Regions from separate parts of the Paenibacillus sp. F411 genome, predicted to be linked through region 1. Evidence: predicted binding sites of a transcription regulator. Region 1 holds the regulator's gene; each other region holds the start of a gene.
What was found. The regulator Rex, encoded in region 1, represses fermentation and respiration genes when NADH is low (regulators of the CRP and FNR family bind a similar motif). The targets are predictions, from matches to a motif close to TTGTGAAATATTTCACAA.
Positions count from the first base shown of each region.

Region 2: a site for Rex is predicted at 1,995-2,012, ahead of JJQ72_RS10080 (formate/nitrite transporter family protein). Genes of this name have one in related genera too.
Region 3: a site for Rex is predicted at 2,278-2,295, ahead of qoxA (cytochrome aa3 quinol oxidase subunit II). Genes of this name have one in related genera too.

Region 1 covers NZ_JAGFIP010000002.1:338,695-342,689, forward strand. The annotation lists gene JJQ72_RS03990 (cell wall elongation regulator TseB-like domain-containing protein) at 91-606, opposite strand; gene JJQ72_RS03995 (amidohydrolase) at 629-1,930, opposite strand; gene JJQ72_RS04000 (redox-sensing transcriptional repressor Rex) at 1,905-2,570, opposite strand; gene dinG (ATP-dependent DNA helicase DinG) at 2,646-3,995, opposite strand, start outside.
Region 2 covers NZ_JAGFIP010000008.1:5,862-9,856, reverse strand. The annotation lists gene JJQ72_RS10105 (DUF6376 family protein) at 1-63, opposite strand, end outside; gene JJQ72_RS10100 (pyridoxamine 5'-phosphate oxidase family protein) at 190-654, shown strand; gene cspD (cold-shock protein CspD) at 926-1,126, shown strand; gene JJQ72_RS10090 (cold-shock protein) at 1,248-1,484, shown strand; gene JJQ72_RS10085 (hypothetical protein) at 1,678-1,854, shown strand; gene JJQ72_RS10080 (formate/nitrite transporter family protein) at 2,100-2,897, shown strand; gene JJQ72_RS10075 (hypothetical protein) at 3,010-3,156, opposite strand; gene JJQ72_RS10070 (nitroreductase family protein) at 3,439-3,995, shown strand, end outside.
Region 3 covers NZ_JAGFIP010000002.1:113,220-117,214, reverse strand. The annotation lists gene qoxB (cytochrome aa3 quinol oxidase subunit I) at 1-990, opposite strand, end outside; gene qoxA (cytochrome aa3 quinol oxidase subunit II) at 1,074-2,054, opposite strand; gene JJQ72_RS02935 (metal ABC transporter solute-binding protein, Zn/Mn family) at 2,704-3,651, shown strand; gene JJQ72_RS02930 (metal ABC transporter ATP-binding protein) at 3,655-3,995, shown strand, end outside.

The DNA.
Region 1 (3,995 bases):
TATTGAAAACAATTTGTTGTAAGCGCATTCATAGTATTGCACACCAATAAACACGCTGCCTCTGCATGAAAGGCGCGTGTTTATTCATGCTTATGGATTCGGTAATATAATATCTTCTCCGATCGGTTCACCATCGGCGAATCGAAAGAAACGGTAGCCTGTCTTGCCTTCATCACGGAAATGAAGCTGCCAGACATATTCATTCTCGTACATTCCGGGAACGAGACGCAGCATTGAGACTTCCGGAAACTGGCTGGAAATCAGGGAGGACATCTGCTTCTCACTCATGCCATCCTTCAAAGACTCTGCATGCACAAAGTCCCCTCCTGCAGGCACCCCGTCCTTCGTGAATTTCACCCATACCATAATGTTCTCACCCTTGGTGTCCAGCCCGGAAGCAACCCAGTAATTACTGTTCTCATCCCACACGGAGCGGTAGGTTTTCTCGACCTTGCCAAGTCCGCCATATTGCCTTGCAGCCTGAACGGCTGCCCGCTCTTTCTCCCAGGAGCGGGACATGACATCATTGTAGTAGATTTGAACAAAGAGCAGAACAAGCAATATGGCAGATAAGGTGAATAAGATACGTTTCGTTTTGGTTTTCAATTCAGTCCCCTCGCTCCCGCCATTATTGGGTCAAGAGAGCCTCGAAGGCTAGCTGTGCTTCCCTGCGGATTTTCTCTTCATCCAGGGTCAGGCAAGCTCCATTCTTCACGAGCTGTCTGCCATCCACCCATACATGCTTTACATCCTTCGCCGAGGCAGAATAAACGGCATGAGAGATAAAGTCACTGTATGGCAGAAAATGCGGCTGATCCGTGTCCAGTGCAATGAAATCTGCTTTCATGCCTGCCTTCAGACGTCCCACCTGGTTCAGGAACAAGGAATCCGCTCCATATTCGGTGCCCATTCGCAGCGCCTCTGCAGCAGGAACAGCAGTAGGATCTCCACTGACGCCCTTGTGAATCAGAGCAGCGAGTCGAATTTCTTCAAACATATCCAGGTTGTTGTTGCTCGCCGGACCGTCTGTACCGAGAGATACCTTCACTCCCGCTTTCAGGAGCTCCGGTACACGGGCAATGCCGCTCGCCAGCTTCAGATTACTACCGGGATTATGAGAGACGCCGACCTGATGCGCGGCTAGAATGCTGATCTCCTCATCGGTAAGATGTACGCCGTGGGCAATCAGGCTAGGCCGGGAGAACATGCCCAGCTTCAGGAGATGCTCCACCGGCCGGACACCGTAATCCTTCACATTTTGCTCTACTTCATTGCGGGTCTCACTCATATGGGTATGCATCGGCAGATCCATATCGATGGAAGCCTGTACAAATTTCTCAATATATTCCGGCGGGCAGGTATACGGGGCATGTGGAGAAATCATCGTTGTAATTCGTCCATCCGCTTTTCCATGCCAGGATTTGGCGAAGTCAACCGCCTCGTTCAGCTTTCTCTGTTGTTCTTCCGGTGAGCACAGGCCGATCACCCCGCGTGTCAACACCGCCCGCATTCCGGATTGCTTCGTCACAGCCGCCACTTGATCCATATGATCATACATATCCAGGAAGGTCGTTGTGCCGCCCTTCAGCATCTCAAGAACGGAAAGAGAGGTACCCCAATAGACGTCTTGGGCCGTAAACTTCCCTTCCATTGGCCACATTTTCTCCTGCAGCCATACCTGGAGCGCCAGATCATCACCATAACCTCGCAGCAACGACATCGCTGTATGTCCATGAGTATTAATCAATCCCGGTAAAAACAGCAAATGGCTGCCGTCCATGACCTCGGTTGCCTCATCGATTTGCGGCTCCTCTTCCCCGATATACGTAATGATATCGTCCTCGATGAGCATGTATCCCGAAATGACAGTCTTTCCTTCCTCCATCACGGCAAAGGTGCCGTTCTTAATGACCTGCTTCCGCGGTGTCATTGTTCATCTCCTCCTTCCCATTATCCAAATAGTAAGCCAGGCTTTGCAAATCTGTCGTAAAATCAGCCGTATGAATACGGATGTGAGATGGAGCCTTCAGAATGACCGGCGCGAAATTCAATATGGCCTCAATTCCAGCTGCAACCAGCATATCCGCAACATTTTGCGCCTCAATGTCCGGGACGGTGATAATGCCGATCCGAATGCTCAGCTTCTGAATCGTATCACTCAGCTCCTCCATCGGCAGCACGGTCAGGTTATTGATGCGTGTCCCCACCTTAGCGGTATGAGCGTCAAAGACCGCTACGATTTTCATATTATCCTTCAGAAAGGCATTATAGTTGGATAATGCATGTCCCAGATTTCCTGCACCGACAAGCACCACGTTAATTTGCTGATCCAGCTTCAGAATCTGGCGAATCTTCTCAATCAGATAAATGACGTCATACCCGATGCCCTTTCTCCCAAAATCCCCGAAATACGCAAGGTCCTTGCGAATCTGGGCAGGATTTAGATCCAGCCTCTGTCCCAGCTCCTGCGAGGAGACGGTGGCAACCTCTCTCTTATGCAGCTCATTCAAATAACGCAGATAGACAGGCAGTCTGCGAACCACAGCTTCCGAAATTTTATCCGATTTCATGCTTGCTCCCCCTATAGATTAAACTCAAGGCCGAACACTTTAAGTCTCTAACACTGGAACACTAACACACCTTATTCATGAATCAGGCTGAAGCCATTCCTCAATCCGAGATACCATCTGATCAGATCGCATATGCTCCATTTTCGGTCCGGGTAAAGAGTACAGAAAATACTTGCCGTAATAAGATTCAATAATTCTTGTATCATAAACAATGACGATGCCGCGGTCATTTGCAGTTCGGACGAGGCGGCCGAACCCTTGCTTGAAGCGGATGACTGCTTGCGGGACAGACAGCTTCATAAACGGATTCTTCTTCTGCTGCTGCAGCAGCTCACTCTTCGCTTCAACCAGCGGGTGGCTTGGCGGCTGAAAGGGAAGCCGGACAATGGCCAGGCAGGTAAGGGCCTCTCCTGGAATATCAACACCTTCCCAGAAGGAGCTCGTGCCCAGAAGAACCGAGGGACCGCTATCTTGAAACCGCCGGATCAGCTTGCTTCGACTCACGCCGTCCATCCCCTGTCCCAGCACGTGAATATCACGGGACTGCAGCAGCTCCTTTAACGGTTCATAGACTTGTCTCAGCATTTTGTAGGAAGTGAACAGCACCATCATTCGGCCCTGGGTCGCCACGGCCGCGTCAGCCAGCGACTGCACCAGGCTGCTGAGAAATTTGGGATCTCCCACCGTTCCCTTCACGCTCGGGAAGTCCCGGGGGACAATGAGCAGCGCCTGCTCCCGGTACTGAAACGGAGAAGGCAGCTGCACGGTGTCCAGACGGCTCTGTTCCGAGGCCTCCTGCAGCCCCAGGTTGTCAATCATATATTGAAATGATTTATCGACAGACAGGGTCGCAGAGGTGAGAATCACACTTTGCTTCTTATCAAAGAATAATGCCTTCAGCTGCTGCGATACGTCAATCGGGACAGCATAAAGCTGAAGTGACTTGCTGCGATAGCTGCTGTTGGCCTCCATCCAGTATACCGTTTCCTCGTGAGTCAGGCTCATAAAAAAGCGCAGCTCCTCCCGATGGGCGGCGAGGTCCTTAAACAAGCCGTTCAGATCCGTCACCAGACTGTCAGCGCTGTAGTCATCCAGATCTTCTCTGAGCTCCTGGATCAGCACATCTCCCTGCCGGGATAACTCTCCCAGGGTCAAGTAGATCTGATGCTCGATCTGCTGCAGCTCGGTCCAGGCCTTTGGCAGCTTCGACTTGGACAGCCGCAGCGTATATTGTCCTGCGTCGCCGGGAAGAGCATCCCCTCTCTCCGGAATGAGCTGGAACAGCTGCTCACTAAGCCGGTCCCAATGCTCTTTCACGCTAATAAGATCGGGGATCAGCCGATCCACAACCGCAGTCCAATCTCCAGATTTCTCATGGCCGGAGAGCTGGAGCAGCTGCCGAAGCGCCGGAAGCTGGCCGTTCTT
Region 2 (3,995 bases), on a different contig from region 1:
AGAACAACCGGACAAAACCAAAAGGATCAGCACGATGCCCGGAATGCGCCATATTGCTTTCATAAGAGCTACCTCCCGCAGGATGTGATTTTGCTAAGTCATTACCCCGTGACAGGGTCTGTTGAAATTGACATATCTGAATTGGTAAAATAACGTCAACGAATATGAATACCACGGGGAGAGAGAGTCATGTCTCATTCAATCAAGCTTCCAGAGCAGCTGTGCCGTCTGCTGGATGGAGAGAACCTGGAGGAGAAACAGGGCGAAGGCATCCAGCTGCTCACGCAGTGTGAGGACGGCTGGCCGCATTGTGCAATGATCGGTGCCGGGGAGATAATCGCCCTGCAGGAGGACGTGCTGCGGCTGGCGCTTTGGCCGGGAACGATGACGACCGGGAATGTGATACGGACGGGTAAAGCGACGATCGTACTGGTTCACGGGGCAAAAATGTATTACATCCGCCTCGTCCTTGTGCATCTGGCGACGCTGGCTTCCGCCCGGCATCCGCGAGAGCGCTTCGAGGCCAGGATGGAGGCTATCCGGGAGGACCAGGCTCCTTACGCCGATATTGTATGTGGCGTAACCTACCGGCTGAAGCAGCCGGAGGAGGTGCTGGCCCGCTGGAGAGAAACGCTGGAGGAGCTAAGGCAATGAGGGAAGGGGCGGCAGACGCCGCCTTTTTTAGGAGAACAAGTTATATTTCAGGCAATATTTGCATAAGATAAGTTTATAAATTGCTCACGGAATTACGCTTCACCTTGCCAACACACGTTAGGTGTGATAATATAGGTATCACTAGAGCGACCTGAAATCACACATTGTAGAGGGTTGTTATATGATGAATAACCTTGTACAATATGTGAATTTTTTTATTCGTTAACGAAGTAAAAAAGGTCATGTAAATCTTTAAAGGAGGTACACTACTATGCAAACAGGAACTGTTAAATGGTTTAATGCAGAGAAAGGCTTCGGCTTTATCGAAGTTGAAGGCGGTAACGATGTATTCGTTCACTTCAGCGCGATTCAAGGCGACGGCTTCAAAACGTTGGACGAAGGTCAACGCGTAGAATTCAACATCGTTGAAGGAAACCGCGGACCACAAGCTGAAAACGTGGTAAAGCTGTAATAATGTAACAACGCCTGCCCTTAATGTGTGACATTAAGGGCAGCTTTGTTTTCAGGTTCTGGTGAGCTGTACAACCAGGATGAAAGCCAATATTCGCAAGACGGGACAAGGAGGCGTACTCATGTATTCGCGCAAGAATGCGATGGAAGCTGTGCCGGAGGAAATGACCGAGGTGTGGTCCTGTACTAAGGATGATTGCAAGGGATGGATCCGGGATGACTTTGCTTTTGAGACAGAGCCGGTATGTCAGCTCTGCCAGTCTCCGATGGAGAAGGAAAGCAGGATGCTGCCCTTACTCGTCAATACGAATAAGAAGCAAAAATCACTTGGCAAAGGGATTCTGATTGATCGGAAATAGCGGCTAGGGCCACGAAAGCGGCGCAGATACGGTCGGTATCTTTTCGAAAATGTACGACTCCCGCATCGTCTGACGAACGCAAGACCGTTACAAAATAGACGGCAGCGGTTAGTTATTACATGATCCCCTATTTTAGGGGTTATGTATAAAAACATGCGGAAAATCGCATAAATTCCAAAGGAGGAACCGTATTTTGAATACGCAAAATGAGGTGCTGAAACGCAACATCGACAACATGATTCTGCAGGACAACCAGGAAGGCCTGAATGGGCAGGAGAAGTTTATCATGCAGAAGCTGATGCGGGAGAAGTATCAGATGGAGCATGAGAATAAGCTGGAAAACAGTGAGAACGAAAACGACGACAAGTAGGCTTGGCTAAAGCGGGCCCGCTTCGGGTGCGTAATGACTGTTTCATATAAAAGGCGTGAGCCGGAGACGGAGGTCTGCGGTTCGCGCCTTTTTTTGATGCAGCAATCCTGGATCGGCAGCATAACCTGATCTTTCCTGAATTGTGAACTATATCACAGTTTAGATGGGAGAATTTAGGTATACTGTGACTAGGAGTCAGTCGTTGAGAATCAGATAATGGGAATGAAGCTAAAGGATGTGGCACCATGGAAACTCAATCACTTTATGAAGTGGAGAAGCTGGCCCTCAAGAAAATGAGGCTGTTTCAGCAAAGTCCGCTTCGTTATTTGGCGCGCTCGGCGTTAGCCAGTATGTTTATCGGCTTCGGGGTCATTGTGGCCTTCCGAACAGGCAGTTATTTTTACGCGGTGGACTCTCCGGCCATGTACCCTATGGCTGCGCTGACGTTTGGGGCCGCTATTATTCTCATCGCCTTCGGGGGCGGGGATCTGTTTACAGGAAATGCATTCTATTACACCTACGGTGCGCTGCGGCGAAAGCTCCGCTGGGTCGATACCATCAAGCTGTGGGTGGCCAGCTACTTCGGCAATATTGTCGGCGCGGCCGTATTTGCACTGCTGATCTATCTCACAGGATTATTTCATGCTCCTGAGGTGAATGGATTTCTGCTGTCTGTTGTCGATAAAAAGATGCATGCGCCGTGGACAGAGCTCTTTTTCCGGGGAATCCTGTGTAACTGGCTTGTCTGTCTGGCCTTTTTCATCCCGATGGGGATGAAGTCTGACGGGCCCAAGCTGTTTGCGATGATGCTGTTCGTATTCTGCTTCTTCATCTCCGGCTATGAGCACAGCATCGCAAATATGTGTACCTTCGCCATTGCGCTTGTCGTGGATCATCCCGACACCATCTCGCTCTCTGGAGCCGTCTACAATCTGGTGCCGGTGACGCTCGGGAACCTGATTGGCGGCAGTGTGTTTATGGCCTTTATGTACCACTATGTGAACAAGCCGGATCTGGATCAGAATCAGAACCAGGCGCGTTAACGAGGGAGCGGCCTGCGGTGCAGGCCGTCTTTAAATTGTCCTGCAAAAAAACCGGATGCCGCGCATTCAAGCCGCGAGGCATCCGGTTCTTATCTACCACATCTATATCCAATTAAGCCGGGGTTACAGGCTTCAGGTTCATTTCCATCTTGCGTGTAATTTCCTTCTGCCATTTCAGATCACCGAGCTGAATGGCTAGATTCAACAGATCCAGGTAATCGTCTACCTGCAGGTTCGTACGCCGAGGGTGCTCTCTCATAGGGGATCCGGTTCTCCTTTATGTTTGGAATTCATACCGATCAGCGTGGAAGATCTTGATGCTCACTGACTCGGTAATGATAATCATTATCAGGTATGTTTATCTTTATTATAAAGGGTTCCGGGGTAATTGCAAGGGCTTTTCTGCAAATTTTGGCGACAACATCTTGATCAGACAAGCTTTTGTCTTCGTATGTGTCCTTATCCGGCTCCCCTATGAGGAGCGCTCTTTATTTGATACAATAGAAGCTAATTGTATAACGATTTTTGAGGAGGCTAACGTATGAATATTCATGAAGCGATCCGAACTCGCCGCAGTATCGGCAAGGTGCAGGATACACCGATTTCGCAGGACAAGATCGAGCAGATTCTGGAGGCAGGAACCTGGGCCCCGACGCATAGACATACAGAGCCTTGGCGGTTCTTCGTCATGACCGGCGGTGGACGTGACCTGCTGGGCCATGTTATGGCTGACATTTCCGAAGCCAGTGCTCAAGACAAAAGTGAAGAGGAGCTGGCTGCAGCCCGCGAAGCAGCGATCGGCCGAGCCTACCGGGCTCCACTGGTGATTGGTGTTGCTGTCGCGCCAGCCGATGATCCTAAAGTGATTGAACTGGAGGAATACGGGGCTGCGTTCGCTGCGATTCAGAACATGCTGCTTGAAATCCATGGCCTGGGTCTTGGCGCGGTATGGAGAACCGGTGATTTCTGCTACAAGCCACAGGTGAACGAAGCCTTTGGCTTGGGAGAACAGGATAAAATGCTAGGCTTCCTTTACATCGGAGAGCCGGACATGACGCCGAAGGAAGGCCGCCGCGAGAGCGCTGCATCCAAGACGAC
Region 3 (3,995 bases), 230 kb from region 1:
GTAGAAATGGTGAGCCCATACGATAAAGGACAGGGCAGAGATGACGAGCATACTGAGTACCATGGAGGTGTAGCCGTACAGATTTTTTCTGGCAAAGGTCGAGATGATCTCACTGAAAATCCCGAATGCCGGCAGTACGACAATGTAAACCTCAGGGTGTCCCCATACCCAGAACAGGTTGGCCCAGAGCATATCCATGCCGCCGTTCTGCATCGTAAAGAATTGGGTGCCGAACTGACGGTCCAGCATCATCAGCAGCAATGCAATCGTCAGGACAGGGAAGGCGAAGATGATGATCACGCTTGTGATCAGAACCGACCAGGTGAACATCGGCATCTTCATCAGCGTCATGCCCGGTGCACGCATCTTGAGGATGGTGACAATAAAGTTCACACCGGTCATCAAAGTACCAATCCCTGAAATCTGGATGGATAACGAGTAATAGTTGTTCCCCACATGCGGGCTCAGCTCAGGTCCGGCGAGCGGGAAGTATGCCGACCAGCCGGCATCCGGAGAGCCCCCGATCACAAACGAGATGTTAAAGAGCATCGCTCCGGCGAAGAAGAGCCAGAAGCTGATCGCATTCAGCCGAGGGAAAGCAACGTCGCGCGCCCCGATCTGGAGCGGGATGATAACGTTCATCAGGCCGAAAATAAATGGCATCGCCATAAACAGGATCATAATAACCCCGTGAGTTGTAAAAATCTCATTGTAGTGCTGTCCGTCCAGGAACTTCATATCCGGCATGGACGTTTGCGCCCGCATCATAATCGCATCGACGCCGCCGCGGAACAGCATGATGAGTGCAGCCAAAATGTACATGACCCCGATTTTTTTATGATCAACGGTTGTCAGCCATTCTTTCCACAGGTATCCCCATTTCTTGAAGTAGGTCAAGCCTACTACAATGGCCAGGGAAACGAGAACGATACTAACCATGGCGCCATAGATTAATGGTTCACCGGTAACGAAAAATTCGTCCCATTTCATAAGGGCTTATCTCCTTTCAGGATGTACAGGGGAGAGGGGCAATAAACGCAAATCTACGCCGTCTGCCTCAGCCTCATCAGTCCCTAGTGACCTTCGTGGTTGTTGTGAGTAGAATCTTCATTAGAAGTGTCCGGCTCGACATTGGGCTCGCCATCGAACTCCACTTCCTCTTCAGAGGTTGCTGGCTCCGGGAACTTCTGCTTCTTATCCTGATGATCTGTATGACCATTGGAATGGTGGCCATCCTCCGGCGGAGGACTGAATTCGAGATGCGTGCTGGAGAAGGACATTCTGCCAACATGAGGGGTCACCAGAAGGTCATCAAACTGCTCCTCGGTCAGATCCTTCTCATTCGCCTTCACGTCTTCTACCCACTCTTCAAATTCAGCAGCAGGCATCGCCAGCGCTTCAAAGTCCATGTGGGCGAAGCCTTCACCACTAAAGTTTGCGTTCTTACCCATATATGAGCCCGGAACGTCTGCTACCATGTTAATCTTCGTAACCATGTCACTCATGGCATATTTCTGACCGGCAAGCTGTGGAATCCACAAGCTCGTAATCGGACCGTAAGAATACATGCGGAACTCGATAGCACGGTTGGTCGGGAGGTTCACATAATTGACAGTCTCAATGCCTTGTTCCGGATAGCTGAAATGCCATTTCCAGTTGGAGGTGGAAGCGTAGATAACCAGCGGCTCCTGATCTTCATAGCCCTCCGGCACGTTCTCAACAGCTATGGTTGATTTGACTGTCACTACGGAAAGGATGATTACAATAATGATCGGAATAATCGTCCATGTAATCTCCAGCAGCTTGCTGCCCTCATCGTGCGGCGGCTCGTAGCCTTCATTGGATTTTCTAGCGCGGTATTTGACCAGCATATAGATGTAAAGAACGTATACCACAGCCAGAATGCCGACCATCATGAAGATAGAAAATATGATTGTATCGGACAGGGTCCTTGCAGCCGGACCTTTCGGATCCAAGACGGTCAATGAACTACAGCCCGATAAAAGCAAGGTTATACTCATCAACAATGCAAATAACGGCCCTCGTTTTTTCATGGTGTACCCCTTTCTGACATATTAAATCTCACATTCGCTTGTCACTTCATAATCCTATAGTAATGACTATTTTCATTCGTTGCAAAACCCATTACATTGTATATTTAACATTTTATGGTTTAACTTTGACGAACACCGTAACGTTTTGTGATCAAATTGTTTCAAAAAGACCCTCAAGAAGAGCAAAACCCTGTCGTTATGCGGTTTTTAGTGAGTTCAAACTTTGTTCAAATATTCACGAGTGTTCCCAGATTCGTCACAAATCACCGCCTTCAAATACGCTGTAGTGCCTGGTGGGTAAGGGTTATTTGCCCAAAATAGCCTTGAATAAATCAGTTTGATCCTAAAGCAAATAAGATATGTAGTCCACTGTGCAGGGCTGAAAGCACATCTCAGCGAAGCTGAGTAAAAAGCTCACATGCGTTATTTAAAGCATTCACCTTCTTTTGAATCGAAAGAGGAAGTATCGGGGTCTTTGCAACGCTCAGAATTAGTTAGCGTACACTATAAATGTTGCCCATGAGAAAAATCGTTGACAAACCGCAATAATCACGTTATTTTGTTATCAAGCATATATTTTGCCCGAGGGAAATTTAATTGTTTCATCCCACACAATAATGAATAATATGGTTAAGGGGGAAATTTGAAGATGTTGTCTCAAATGAAGAAGGTTTGGATTCCTGCAATGCTCATTCTGGTGCTGGCTTTGGCTGGCTGTGCCGGCTCAAATGAGAAAAACGGCAGTACGGCTGAAGGCAAAATCAACATTGTTACCACGATCGCTCAAATTGCAGAGCCGGTTTCTGTCATCGGCGGTGACAAGGTGCAGGTGTCCAGTCTTATGGGTCCTGGTGTTGATCCTCATCTTTACAACGCTACTCAAGGTGACATCAGCAAACTCGACCAAGCAGATATTGTGTTTTACAGCGGGCTGCATTTAGAAGGAAATATGACGGAAGTATTTGAGCAGATTGGCAAATCCAGACCTGTAGTTGCGATTAGTGAATCTGTATCCGAGGATCAGCTTCTGACCGATGATACAGGCGCTATTGACCCTCATGTCTGGTTCGACCTCGAGTTATGGGAGGTTTCATTAACGGCAGCGGTCGAGGAGATGAAGACATTTGCTCCGGAGCATGCAGAGGAATTTGAGAACAATAAGCTGAAATATTTCGAAGAACTGCAGGCGCTCAAGCAGGAAGCTCAGGAGAAGCTGGCTTCAATCCCCGAGAATCATCGCGTGATCGTAACGGCACATGATGCGTTCGGCTATTTCGGCAGAGCCTATGATATGGAGGTTGTTGGACTCCAGGGACTGAGCACGGAGGATGAGATCAGCGTATCGGATATTGATCAGACGATTGATATTTTAATGCAGCATCAGGTTCCTGCCGTATTTGTAGAAAGCAGCATTAATTCCAAGTCCGTTGAAGCGGTAGTGGAGGGAGCGTCCAGTAAAGGGCTGGATGTAAAGCTGGGCGGTGAGCTGTTCTCTGATGCGATGGGCGATGAGGGAACCGCAGAAGGAACCTACCTGGGCATGTACAGACACAATGTCAACATCATCTATGAGGCGCTGGCCGGAAAGGGAGAGTAATGCATGAGTGTGATTGAGGTTCAAGGCATAACCGCATCATACCGGAAGAATCAAGTACTTAAAGATGTGAATTTTACGGTTGAGCCTGGCACGCTGACGGCCATCATTGGACCTAACGGTGCCGGGAAGTCAACTCTGCTCAAGGTGCTGCTGGAGCTTCATCCGAAGCTCTCCGGCTCCACCGCTTTCTTCGGCTCTTCTCTGCAGAAGATGAAGAAGCGGATCGGTTACGTTCCGCAGCGGGGCTCGGTGGATTGGGATTTTCCAACGAATGCATTAGATGTCGTCACCATGGGGCTCTATGGCCAAATAGGCTGGCTTCGACGTCCAAACCGCTCTCATCG